One region of the Pseudomonas sp. PVC-5-1 genome, then DNA from elsewhere that is predicted to be linked to it. Evidence: riboswitches for the same ligand, from Rfam matches in the RefSeq annotation. Region 1 holds a riboswitch; the other holds the start of a gene.
The links. A riboswitch is a leader RNA that binds a small molecule or an ion and turns the genes downstream of it on or off. The one in region 1 is predicted to bind cobalamin.
Positions count from the first base shown of each region.

Region 1 (5,576 bases):
ACAACGCTCAGTTCGATATCGCTGAGCACGGTATTGCCGGCCAGTTGCAGCCCCAGGTTCTGGCAACTCAAGGGGGCCAGCTGTAGCGCCGTCATGACCGTCATGGGCGCCCCCGGCGGCTGACCAGGATCAGCGCGAAGACCGGTGCGCCGAGCAGCGCCGTGACTACGCCCACGGGGATCACCTGGCCAGGGATCAAGATGCGCGACAGGATGTCGGCGGCAATCAGGAACAGTGCCCCGCCCAGTGCGCTGGCGGGCAGCAGGCGGCTGTGCCCGGGGCCGAGCAGCAGGCGCAGGGCATGGGGGATCACCAGCCCGACAAAACCGATGGCGCCGACGATGGACACCATCACCGCGGTCACCAGCGCCGCGCAGCTGATCAGCAGCAACTGGGTACGCCGCACCGGGATGCCCAGCGACGCCGCCGAGTCGGCACCGAAGGTGAAGGCATCCAAGGCACGGCGATGCCACAGGCACACCAACAGCCCGAACAGTACAACTGGCACGGCCAGCCACACCGAAGGCCAACGTACGCCACTGAGGTTGCCCAGCAGCCAGAACAGGATGCCGCGCGCCTGCTCGGCGGTGGCCGACATGGTGATGAGGAAGGCGGTAAGGGCGTTGAACAGTTGCGAGCCGGCGATCCCGGCAAGGATCACCTGGGCATTGTTGCTGCTGGGGCCGGCTGCCCGGGCCAGCAACAGTACCAAAGCGAACGCTGCCAGGGCACCGATGAACGCACCGCCGGACATGCTCAGCGCCAGGCTGCCGAAGCCCAGCAGGCCCACCAGCACCGCACCGGTCGAGGCGCCGGCAGACAGCCCCAGCAGGTAAGGCTCGGCCAACGGGTTGCGCAACAGTGCCTGGAGGATCACGCCGCAGGTGGCCAGGCCGGCGCCGCAGGCCGCGGCAACCAGGGTGCGGGGCAGGCGGTAGTTCCAGACGATGCCGGCGTCGATCGGGTCGGCCGGGTAGCCGGCCTGCCACAGGTGGTTGGCCAGTACCTGGCCGACCACGCCGGGCGACAGGTTGGTTTCGCCGATGGCGGTGCCGGCCAGCAGGGCCGCCAACAGGGCGGCCAGGGCAACGGCGATGCAGGGTAGCAGGCGCATCATCACGGGGCTGCTTTGCCGCTGGCGAAGGCGGCGGCCAGCGTCTGCAGGCCGCTGAACAAGCGAATGCCGGCCTGCATGGCGTCGGCGTCGAGGATTATGATGCGGTCGTGCTTCACCGCGTCCATGTTGCGCGTCACCGGGTCGCTACGCAGGAATGCCAGCTTCTTCTGGTAGTCGTCGGCGGGGTAGCGGCGGCGGTCCATGCGGGCAATGATCAGCCAGGTGGGGTTGGCCTTGGCCAGGGTTTCCCAGCCTACGGTCGGCCATTCTTCGCTGGACTCGACCACGTTGCGCACGCCAAGGGTGCGCAGCATGAAATCGGCGACCCCCTGGCGGCCCGCCACATAGGGGTCGATGTGCAGATCGGCGCTGGAGAACCAGAACAGCGCCGAGGTGGCGGACAGGTCCTTGTCGGCCAGTTGCGCCTTGGCACTGTCCAGGCGGCCTCTGAGCTCGGCATTCAGGGCCGTGCCACGGTCCTGCACGTCGAAGATTGCCGCCAGCTGGCTGACGCTCTTGTAGAGGGTGTCGACCTGAAACGCCTGCAGGCGAGTACCGTCGGCACCCACCAGGTTGTCCTTGCCTTCGCAGTCCGATGGCAGCAGGTAGGTGGGGATGCCCAGTTCATCGAACTGTTCGCGGGTGGCGACCGCCCCCTGGGCACCGACCATCCATTCGAACTGCACCGTCACCAGTTGCGGGCGCTTGCCCACTACCGCCTCGAAGCTGGGCTCGTTGTCGGCCAGGCGCGGCACCTTGGCGTTCTGCACCTGATACTCGGGCAGCACATTGTTGAACCACAGCGAGGTGGCCGCCAGTTTGTCGCCCAGCCCCAGCGCGTAGAGCATCTCGGTACTGGCCTGGCCAATGGTGACCGCGCGTTGCGGTGCCTGGGCGAAGGTTTGCGGCTTGCCGCAGTTGTCGACCGTAAGCGGGTAGTGGGTGGCAGCAGCCTGGGCCAGGCCGGTAAGGCCGAGGCCGGCGAGCAGGGTGGCAAAACGGGGCAGCATGCTGGGCGATCTCCTATCGGACAGTTCGGGTGAGGAACGCACGGACAGGCATCGCCGAGCCCCAGCTGGCGGCAGGGGCAACAATGATGGCCAATCCCGGACACCCCGCCGGTTGGTGAATGTGGGCCGGCAGGTCTCCTGACTGGTGCGTCATGGCCTGGCTCCGGCCTTCCCGGGTTCGTGGCCCAGTGGCATTGATGGAGCAGGCTCGGCACCTACAGTTGCGGGGGCAGTTCCGTTTGGCCCGAATTGGCGGGCCTGGGATTCCCTATTGATTCCGTGGTGGAAACCGGCGGCCGGCATGGTAGACCATCGTGCCGCCGGGTGAAAACGCTTTTCAGAAGTACTTCAGCCAGGTGATGTCGCGCCGCCGCGCCTTCAGGCGGGCGAACCAGCGCACCGGCAGGTACAGCGAAACTGCCAGCAGCACTGCCCCCAGCCACACCGCGGCGATGCCATCGAAGCCGAAGTAGTCGCCATGGTTGCGGCCGAACAGCGCCACGCTGGCCAGGTACAGCAGCTTCAGTACATACAGGTGCAGCAGGTAGAAGAACATCGGTGCCGCGCCGAACACTGCCAGGGCACTGATCCAGCGGGCCTGGCCGGCGCGTTCGAAGGCGCGCAGCAACAGCAGGCCACAGCCCAGGGTCAGGGCCAGGAACAGCAGCGATGGCGGGTACTTGGTGATGTTGAAGAAGCTCATCAGGGTTTGCGTGACGGCCGGGTAAACGCTCCACGGCGCCTCGCCGTAGCCGTTGACCAGGCGCAGCACGACAAAGCCCAGCAGCGCGATCAGCCCGGCCAGCAGCAGGCGATGCTGACGCTGGCCGGCCTCGCTGCCACGGGCGAACCAAGGGCCCAGGCCGTAGCCCAGGGCGATGACCCCGATCCACGGCAGCACCGGGTAGGAGGTGCGCAGGCGCAGGTTTTCGGAGAGCTCCAGCCAACCCCGGTCATGCAGGATCGCCCATGGCACATGCAGGGCGGATTCGACGCCGAAGTGCAGGCCATCGAGCAGGTTGTGGCCGGCGATGATGATTGCGCCCACGGCGATCAGGGCGGCACGTGGCAACCACACCAGCAGCGACAGGGCGATCATGCTCACGCCGATGGCCCAGATCACTTGCAGGTAGATGACGCTGGGCGGCAGCTGGAAGGTCCAGGCGAAGTTGACCAGGGTGAACTCCAGCACCACCAGGAACAGCCCGCGCTTGAACAGGAACGCCGAGACATCGCCGCGGCCCTGGTGTTTCTCGCCGTACAGCCAGGCCGACAGGCCGGTCAGCAAGACGAACACCGGCGCGCACAGGTGGGCCAGGGTGCGGCTGAAGAACAGCGTGGGCTCGGTGGTATCAATGGCCATCGGGTCACTGACCTGGCGGTGCAGGAAGAAGGTTTCGCGGACGTGGTCCAGGAGCATGAACAGGATTACCAGGCCGCGCAGGGCGTCGATGCTCTGCAGGCGCTGGGTGAGCAGGGTGGGGGTGGCACTGGCGCTTGTCATGGGAGGTCGCTGATAGGAATGGATGTCAACTGAAACGTTATCTTATAACTAAATGGTGGTGAGTTGGTAACTGTTTTTGTGGGGCCTGTACCGGCCCTTTCGCGGGCTTGCCCGCTCCCACAGGAAGTTCACCCATTCTGAAATCTGTGCAGTACCTGTGGGAGCGGGCAAGCCCGCGAAGAGGCCGGTGCAGGCAGTGCAGGTCAGAAGCTGTAATCCACCGTCGCAAAGTACGACCGTGGCATCCCCATCAGCCACTGCTGGCCACTGAACGCCGACTGCACATACTCACGGTCGAACAGGTTGTTCAACTGCAACCCCAGCCGCACATCCGGCAACACCTGCCAGCCGATGTCGGCATCCACCACGGTGTAGCCGGGGGCGCTCTGGGTGTTGGCGGTATTGGCGTAGCGCTCGTCCACATAACGCGCGCCAATGCCGGCCTTCAGCCGCTGGCCGAAGCCTTTGCTCAGCCACAGGTTGGCGGTACGGCGCGGGACATTGGCCGGGCGATTGCCCGCACGGTCCTGCGCCATGCCGCCGACGATTTCGTCGAAGTCGTCGTACCTTGCGCGCACGATCGCCGCGTTGGCCGACACCTGCCACTGGTGCGCCAGCGCCAGTTCCAGGGTTGCCTCCAGGCCGTCGGACGTCTGCTGGCCAGCCTGCTGCTTCTCGTGGGTGACCGGGTCATCCACCAGCAGCTTCTTCTTGACGATGTGGTAGGCCGCCAATGTCCATTCGCCACGCCCTTCCCAGAAGCGCTGCTTCAGGCCCACTTCGGTCTGCCTGGCCTCGGTCAGGTCGTAGTGCATCTGGTTGGCGCTGAGGCTGATGAGGTTGTCGACCCCATCCTCGCTGGTGGAGTACTGGCCATACAGCGACAGGTCGTCGCTGACCGCGAGCACCAGCCCGGCACGCCAGTTGCCGCCTTGCAGGCTGCGGTCGCTGCGGCTGTCGGTGGTCAGTTTTTCCTGGTCGATGTGGTTCTGGTCGCGGCGCACGCCGGTGACCAGCGACAGGCGATCGCTCAACTGCAGGCGGTTTTCGGCAAACAGGGCAAAGGTGTGGGTGGTGGACAGCGTTTGCGGGCGCAGCGGCGAGGCGCTGTGGAACCAACCCGGTTGTGGCTGCCACGGGTCGACGTAGTCACCGCCCACATCGTTGTAGGGCGCGTTGCTGTCAACGTTGAAGCGGACCTTGTTGTACTCGGCGCCGACCACGGTCTTGCTGGCCAGGCCAAACAGCCTGTGGTCGAGGGTGAAGGCCTGTCGGTCGCCGAACTGTTCCTGGTTGTGCTTGATCTGCAGATAGCTGCCGCGCAGCAGCTGCTGGCGCCCGGCATCCCAGCTGTACTCCTCGGCATTGCGCCAGTGACGGCGGCTCTTGATGTAGTACAGCTGGTTGCTGGCGCTGAGGTGATCGTTCAACGTCCAGTCGGTATTCAGGCGTGTCCATTCATCGACGTAATGCTGCACGTCGTCCTGCACGTTGTAGTTCTTCTTGCGCAGGCTGCTGCGGTAGTGGCCGTCGATCAGCGGGGTGCCGTAGTAGTTGGCAGGCTGCGCATCGCCACGGTCGTGAGCGAGGGTGAAGCTGAGGTCGTCGCTGGCATCGAAGCGCAGCGCGGCGCTCAGCGCCAGGCTGCGTGACGGGGTGCGGTCGACCCAACCGTTACCGGTTTGCTGGTTCAGGGCCAGGCGGTAGCTCAGGCGCTCACCGAGGCTGCCGCCGCTGTCCAGGCCGAGCTGCTGGCGGTCCCACGAACCGTAGCCCAGGCGCAGGTGGTTGCGTACCTCGCCGGCAAACGGCTTTTTCGGGATCACGTTGACCACCGCCCCGGTGGCGCCTTCGCCATACAGCACCGAAGCCGGGCCGCGAATGACATCGATGCGCTCGACCATCCACGGGTCGACCGGGAACGTCTGGGTGCCGGCACCGGTGT
Region 1 is NZ_CM172024.1:2,108,876-2,114,451, forward strand. It holds gene AC2T3R_RS09585 (ABC transporter ATP-binding protein) at 1-104, opposite strand, end outside; gene AC2T3R_RS09590 (FecCD family ABC transporter permease) at 101-1,117, opposite strand; gene AC2T3R_RS09595 (ABC transporter substrate-binding protein) at 1,117-2,127, opposite strand; cobalamin riboswitch at 2,239-2,436, opposite strand; gene AC2T3R_RS09600 (acetyltransferase domain-containing protein) at 2,465-3,631, opposite strand; gene AC2T3R_RS09605 (TonB-dependent receptor) at 3,835-5,576, opposite strand, start outside.

Region 2 (5,576 bases), 980 kb from region 1:
AGGACAGCCGGACGATGGGGTGGTCGTCGACGATCAGCACGGTAGTCATGAAGAAAACTCCTGTCAGGATGTGGTCCGCTTCCTGGATCACTCAGGAATACGTCTGCAAGTGGGGTTATCGGAAGCGCTGCACGATACGACCATTCCCGAAATTTGGTAATGCCGAGTATAGAAGTGTTGAAAGTCCACGTGCTTGTTGTTGAAAAGTCCTACAAAAAGTGGGAAAGACATCACCCTGGCAAAGCGGCGATGCCTGTTTTTGTAGTCGTCATGCGCAGGCGGAGTGTGATTTGCTCACGCGCTGGGTTGAGGCGGGGTTGTTGGCCAGTGCCTGGCCGACCCGTGTCGGGCGTGCCACCAACTGGCCGGTGCAGTTCGGGCAGCGGCCCTGGAAACGGTTTTCGGCGCAGGTGCGGCAGAAGGTGCATTCGAAGGAGCAGATCAGCGCATCGGGGCTGTCACCCGGCAGGTCGGTATCGCAGCACTCGCAGTTTGGGCGTAGGTCCAGCATGGGCATGACTCCTGTTTGCAGGCGGGAAACCGGAGTCTGCTACGCCTGCGGCGAACCTGGCAATGCTCAGTCGCCAGGGCGATACAGGTGGGCGTGCCCGGCGCGATACAAGGCCGATTCGGCAAACGGTGTGTCGCCCAGCACATGGCCCACAAGGATCAGCGCCGTGCGCCGGAAATCCTTGGCCGCGACGCGTTCCACGATATCGCCGAGGGTACCGCGCACCCAGTCCTGGTCCGGCCAGGTGGCACGATGCACCACCGCCACCGGGCAGTGCGTGCCGTAGTGCGGCAGCAGTTCTTCGACGATACGCGACAGGTGCTTGACCCCCAAGTGAATCGCCAGGGTGCTGCCAGGGCGCGCCAGGTCGCCCAGCTGCTCGCCGGGCGGCATCGGCGAGCTGTCACCATAGCGGGTGAGGATAACGGTCTGAGCTACCTGGGGCAGGGTCAGTTCGCAGCCGAGCAGGGCGGCGCTGGCCGCTGTAGCGGTGACCCCGGGGATGATCTGGTAATCGATGCCCAGCGTTTGCAGATGGCGGATCTGCTCGCCGATGGCGCCGTACAGGCTGGGGTCGCCACTGTGTACCCGAGCCACATCCTGGCCTTGCTCATGCGCACTGCGCATGGCGGCGATGATCTGCTCCAGGTGCAGTTCGGCACTGTTGATCACGGTCTCGGCCTGGTGGCCCTCGAGCACGGCGGCCGGCACCAGCGAGCCGGCATAGATGATCACCGGGCACTGGCGGATCAGCCGTTGGCCCTTGACCGTGATCAGTTCCGGGTCGCCGGGGCCGGCGCCGATGAAGTAGACCGTCATGGAAAGTCCTTGCAGGAAAGAGGGGAAGCGTTCAACAGGCCAGGGCGAGGGTAGCCGGGCCCAGTACCTTGCGCGTCAGCAGCAACCTGGCGGTGCCAACCCGCTGGCTGGCCAGGGCCAGTGCCGCACTCTCCGCCACGCCCCAGCAGCCACAGTGGGCATGGGCAGCGGCGGAACGGTGGCTGAGTCGGGGTTCGTAGGGTTGCAACTGCGCGGTATCGTACAACACCAAAGGCAGGCCGAGGCGTTCGGCCAGTTGCTGCAAGCCGGGCTCGTCGGCCTTCAGGCTGATGCTGGCGATGCCTTGCAGGTCGGCCAACGCCAGGCCCTGGGTGGCCAGGGCCTGGCGCAGCAAGATTTCCAGCGTATCCGCCGGGCAACCCCGACGACAGCCGAAGCCGGCGTAGAAGGCAGGCATCAGGCCTGGCTGGAGCGCCGGAACAGCCAGGCGCTGAGCAGGCCCAGGGCCAGCCAGAATGCGGCGTTGGTCAGCCAGGAGGCCACTTTGAACTGGGTTTCCAAGGCGGCGGGGGCCAGGCTCTCGTGCACCTCGGGTTGCGGCGCACCGATCACATGGGGAATGACCAGCAGCACAGCGCCCAGCGCCTTCAGCAACCAGTGGCGAGCGAACACCAGCAGGGCCAGGCCCAGCGCGGTGGCACTGGCGGTGCCGATCCACCAAGCCTGGCGTTGCCCCAGGTCGGCTGCGGCAGTACCTGGCAGTTCCGGCGGCAGGCCCAGGGTCGGGGCTAGGCAGAACACGGCGAAGCCGGCCAGGCCCCAGAGTGCGCCGGTGCCGGCTCGCTTGGGTTCACGCAGGCTGTACAGGGCGGTGAGAATCAGGGCGAAGCCGACCGCGACCACCAGGTTGCCGCCGGTGGTGGACAGCACTCGCTGCCAGCCGTCTTCAGGTGCCCAGGCTTCGGCGCTGTGTTCATGCGCTGCCACTTCGCCAGCATGCTCGTGCTCGGCGACGGGGGCCGAGGATTCGTAGGTTTCTGCCTCGAGAATCAGCGGGGCGACCCAAAAGCTCTGCAGCAGGGTCAGCAGCAAGGCCGCCAGCAACCCGCTGAAGCCCGCGGTGCGGGCAATGCGTGTGATCATCGGGCGTACTCAGTGGCAGGGGAATGCGGCGCTGTGGCGGGTGTCGTGGGCGGCGTTGTGCACGGCCTCGATATGCGAAAAGCCGGCGAAGTACACCAGGCACAGGCCCAGCAGGCTGGCGCCGATGGCGATGACGACACGCTGGCTGAGGGTGACGGGGGTGGTAATGCTGTGTTGCTTGGCGCTGGTGACGGGCATGACGCGTTCCTCTGCTTTTTGTGGGCAACGGGCAAGCGCGGCAGCCCCGAGCGTGGCAGCCCAGGGGAATGCAACAGCGCCCGCCCACCGCGGGGTGTTCATGAACGCCAGGCCGGTCTCCGGGCTTGCGAGGAGGAGCCAGGCTCCTGGAAAGCGTCACCTTCCCATGCCGGGGATCAGGCACAGTGGTACAGACGCTTCGCTCGCTTACCGTTGCGGGGGCAGCACCGGCCTTGTCCGGCCCTGCTGGAGGGCCTGTGACGCACCGGTTTCCCGTTTCACCCCCATCGGGGGCACCTGAACGCGAGGCATAAGGAGACCATGGGGCGGGGCTGGCGTCAATTGCCAGAATCGTTTGCGGGCGCTCCGGCTACCCTGTGGGAGGGAACGCGCGCCCGGTCAGCCTCGGGCAAACGCCGCCAGCTTGTCCCCGTCCAGTCGGTAGCGCACCCACTCATCCTGCGCTTCGGCCCCCAGCTTCTGATAGAAGCCGATAGCCGGCTCGTTCCAGTCCAGTACGCTCCATTCCAGCCGTCCGCAATTCTTCGCCACCGCCTCGCGGGCGATATGCCGCAGCAATTGCCGCCCGGCACCGTCGCCGCGCTGCTCGGGCGTTATGTACAGGTCTTCCAGGTAGATGCCGTTGCGGCCGAGCCAGGTCGAGTAGCTGTAGAAATACACGGCAAAGCCGATTGCCCGGCCATCGCGCTCGCACATCAGGCTATGCACGGTGCTGCCCTCGCCAAAAAGGCTGTGCTCGATATCGGCAACGCTCGCGATCACCTCGTGGCGGGCGCGTTCGTACTCTGCCAGCTCGGTGATGAAGGCAAGTATCTGCTCGGCGTCGGCGCGAACGGCAGGACGGATGGTGAGGCTCATGGGACGGCTTCCTTGATCTGATGGTAGCGGTACAGCGATGTGTATCTACACAATTTAGTGAAACTGTATCGGTCGCAGAAGAGGGCGACTCCGTTAGTGTGACAGCACCCATAAAAAAAGTGGATTGCCTGCCATGCTTGCCTCTGCCGACCTGCTGACCGCCTTCGTGCTGTTCGCCTTCGTGTCTTCCATCACTCCTGGCCCCAACAACACCATGCTGCTTGCCTCCGGGGTGAATTTCGGTGTGCGTCGCTCGATCCCGCACGCCCTGGGCATCAGTGTCGGTTTCATGGTGATGGTGCTGGCTGTCGGCCTGGGCCTGGGCGAGGTGTTCAAAGCCTGGCCGGCGCTGTATACGGTATTGCGTTACACCGGTGCCGCCTACCTGCTGTACCTGGCCTGGAAGATCGCCACCTCCGGGCCGGTCGGCACAGCTTCGTCCAGTGCCCGCAAACCGCTGGGCTTCTGGGGAGCGGCGGCATTCCAGTGGGTCAACCCCAAGGCCTGGGTGATGGCAGTCGGGGCAATCACCACCTACACGCCGGCGCAGGGCTATGTGACCAACGTCATTGTCATTGCCGCCTTGTTCGCCCTGGTCAACCTGCCGAGCGTCGGGGTGTGGGTGATGTTCGGCAGCGCCCTGCGCAACTTGTTGCAGAACCCGCGCTGGCTGATGCTGTTCAATGTCCTGATGGCCTTGTTGCTGGTGATTTCACTGTACCCGCTGCTGTTTGTAGAATCAGCGTTTTCCTGACCCCGCGAGTACAGTAAGCCGATGCAGTTGATCCCCTGGTCTCACGAATGCGCCGAAGGCTTCACCCTGCGGGGCTGGCGAACCCCGGCCAGTGGCAAGCCGTTACTGCATTTTCTGCACGGCAACGGCTTCTGCTGCCTGGCCTACCAGCCATTGCTGATGCGCCTGGGCGAACATTTCGACCTGTGGCTCAGCGATGTACAGGGCCATGGTGACAGCGACCATGGCGGGGTGTTCCGTGGCTGGAACCGGACCGCTGCGTTGGCGGTGGAGGCTTTTGCAGCCGGGCGAGGCGAGTATGGTGACGTACCGCGCTTTGCCGTCGGGCACAGCTTCGGTGGCGTGCTCACCGGCCTGATCCTGGCCAGTGAACCGCAACTGTTCACGCGTGCCGTGCTGCTCGACCCGGTACTGTTCAGCCGGCGCATGCTGGGTGTGATGGGGATGGCAGCCCTGGTCGGCTTGCACCAGCGCCATGCCCTGGCGCGCAAGGCTGCCAGCCGTCGCAGCCACTGGCCCGACCGCGAGGCAGCCCTGGCTTCGCTGCATGGGCGGGGTATCTTCAAGGGGTGGACCGATGCGGCGCTGCGGGCCTACGTGGAGCATGCCATTGGCGACTGTGGCGAAGCGGTGGTGCTCAAGTGCCGGCCCAGCCGCGAAGTGGAAATATTCAGTTCGTTCCCCAAGCGCATGTGGGCGAGCCTGGCGGCAATCCGTACGCCCACGCGGGTGCTGTACGGCGAGCACACCTACCCCTTCGTACCGCATTCGGTGAATCGCCTGGTGGCGCTCAACCCTCAGGTCAGCGGCAGGCAGGTTGCAGGTGGGCACTGCTTCATGCAGGAGCATCCTGAGGCGTGCGCCGAACAAGTGCAGGCCTTCCTGCTGCAGGGACCGGCGGGATAGTTTTTCCAGACAGCATCGGGCGCAAAGGCGTGAGTAATCTTGGGCTTTGCCCGAGCGTACGAACATGACCAGCAAGACCCTGCTACAGCCATCGTATCTGCAAAAACGCTACGACTACTCCTGCAAGTCAATCGAGTCACTCAGGCAGGCCCTGTACAGCACGCTTGCACCGCTGGCGGGGCGTTCACCTCTGGCTGTGGTCAGCGTGGGCTCCTATGGCCGATGCGAGGTTTCGCCTGTTTCGGACATCGACTTCTTCATCGTGCATGACACCAGTTTGCCGGCGGATCGTCTGGACGACATATTGCGCCAGGTCAGCGACCTTGTCCGGCCCATCAGCCATCCGGGAGAAAGCGACGAGGCGAAATTCGGCCGAGGGGCGTTGGCGCTGTACTCAGACGTTAG
Region 2 is NZ_CM172024.1:3,088,260-3,093,835, reverse strand. It holds gene AC2T3R_RS14090 (response regulator transcription factor) at 1-49, opposite strand, end outside; gene AC2T3R_RS14085 (DUF1272 domain-containing protein) at 269-511, opposite strand; gene cobM (precorrin-4 C(11)-methyltransferase) at 578-1,330, opposite strand; gene AC2T3R_RS14075 (cobalamin biosynthesis protein) at 1,362-1,748, opposite strand; gene AC2T3R_RS14070 (CbtA family protein) at 1,748-2,434, opposite strand; gene AC2T3R_RS14065 (CbtB domain-containing protein) at 2,444-2,632, opposite strand; cobalamin riboswitch at 2,726-2,948, opposite strand; gene AC2T3R_RS14060 (GNAT family N-acetyltransferase) at 3,032-3,511, opposite strand; gene AC2T3R_RS14055 (LysE family translocator) at 3,645-4,265, shown strand; gene AC2T3R_RS14050 (alpha/beta fold hydrolase) at 4,287-5,171, shown strand; gene AC2T3R_RS14045 (nucleotidyltransferase family protein) at 5,236-5,576, shown strand, end outside.
Region 2: linked by a shared signal. The riboswitch ahead of AC2T3R_RS14065 (CbtB domain-containing protein) and the one ahead of AC2T3R_RS09595 (ABC transporter substrate-binding protein) in region 1 are both predicted to bind cobalamin.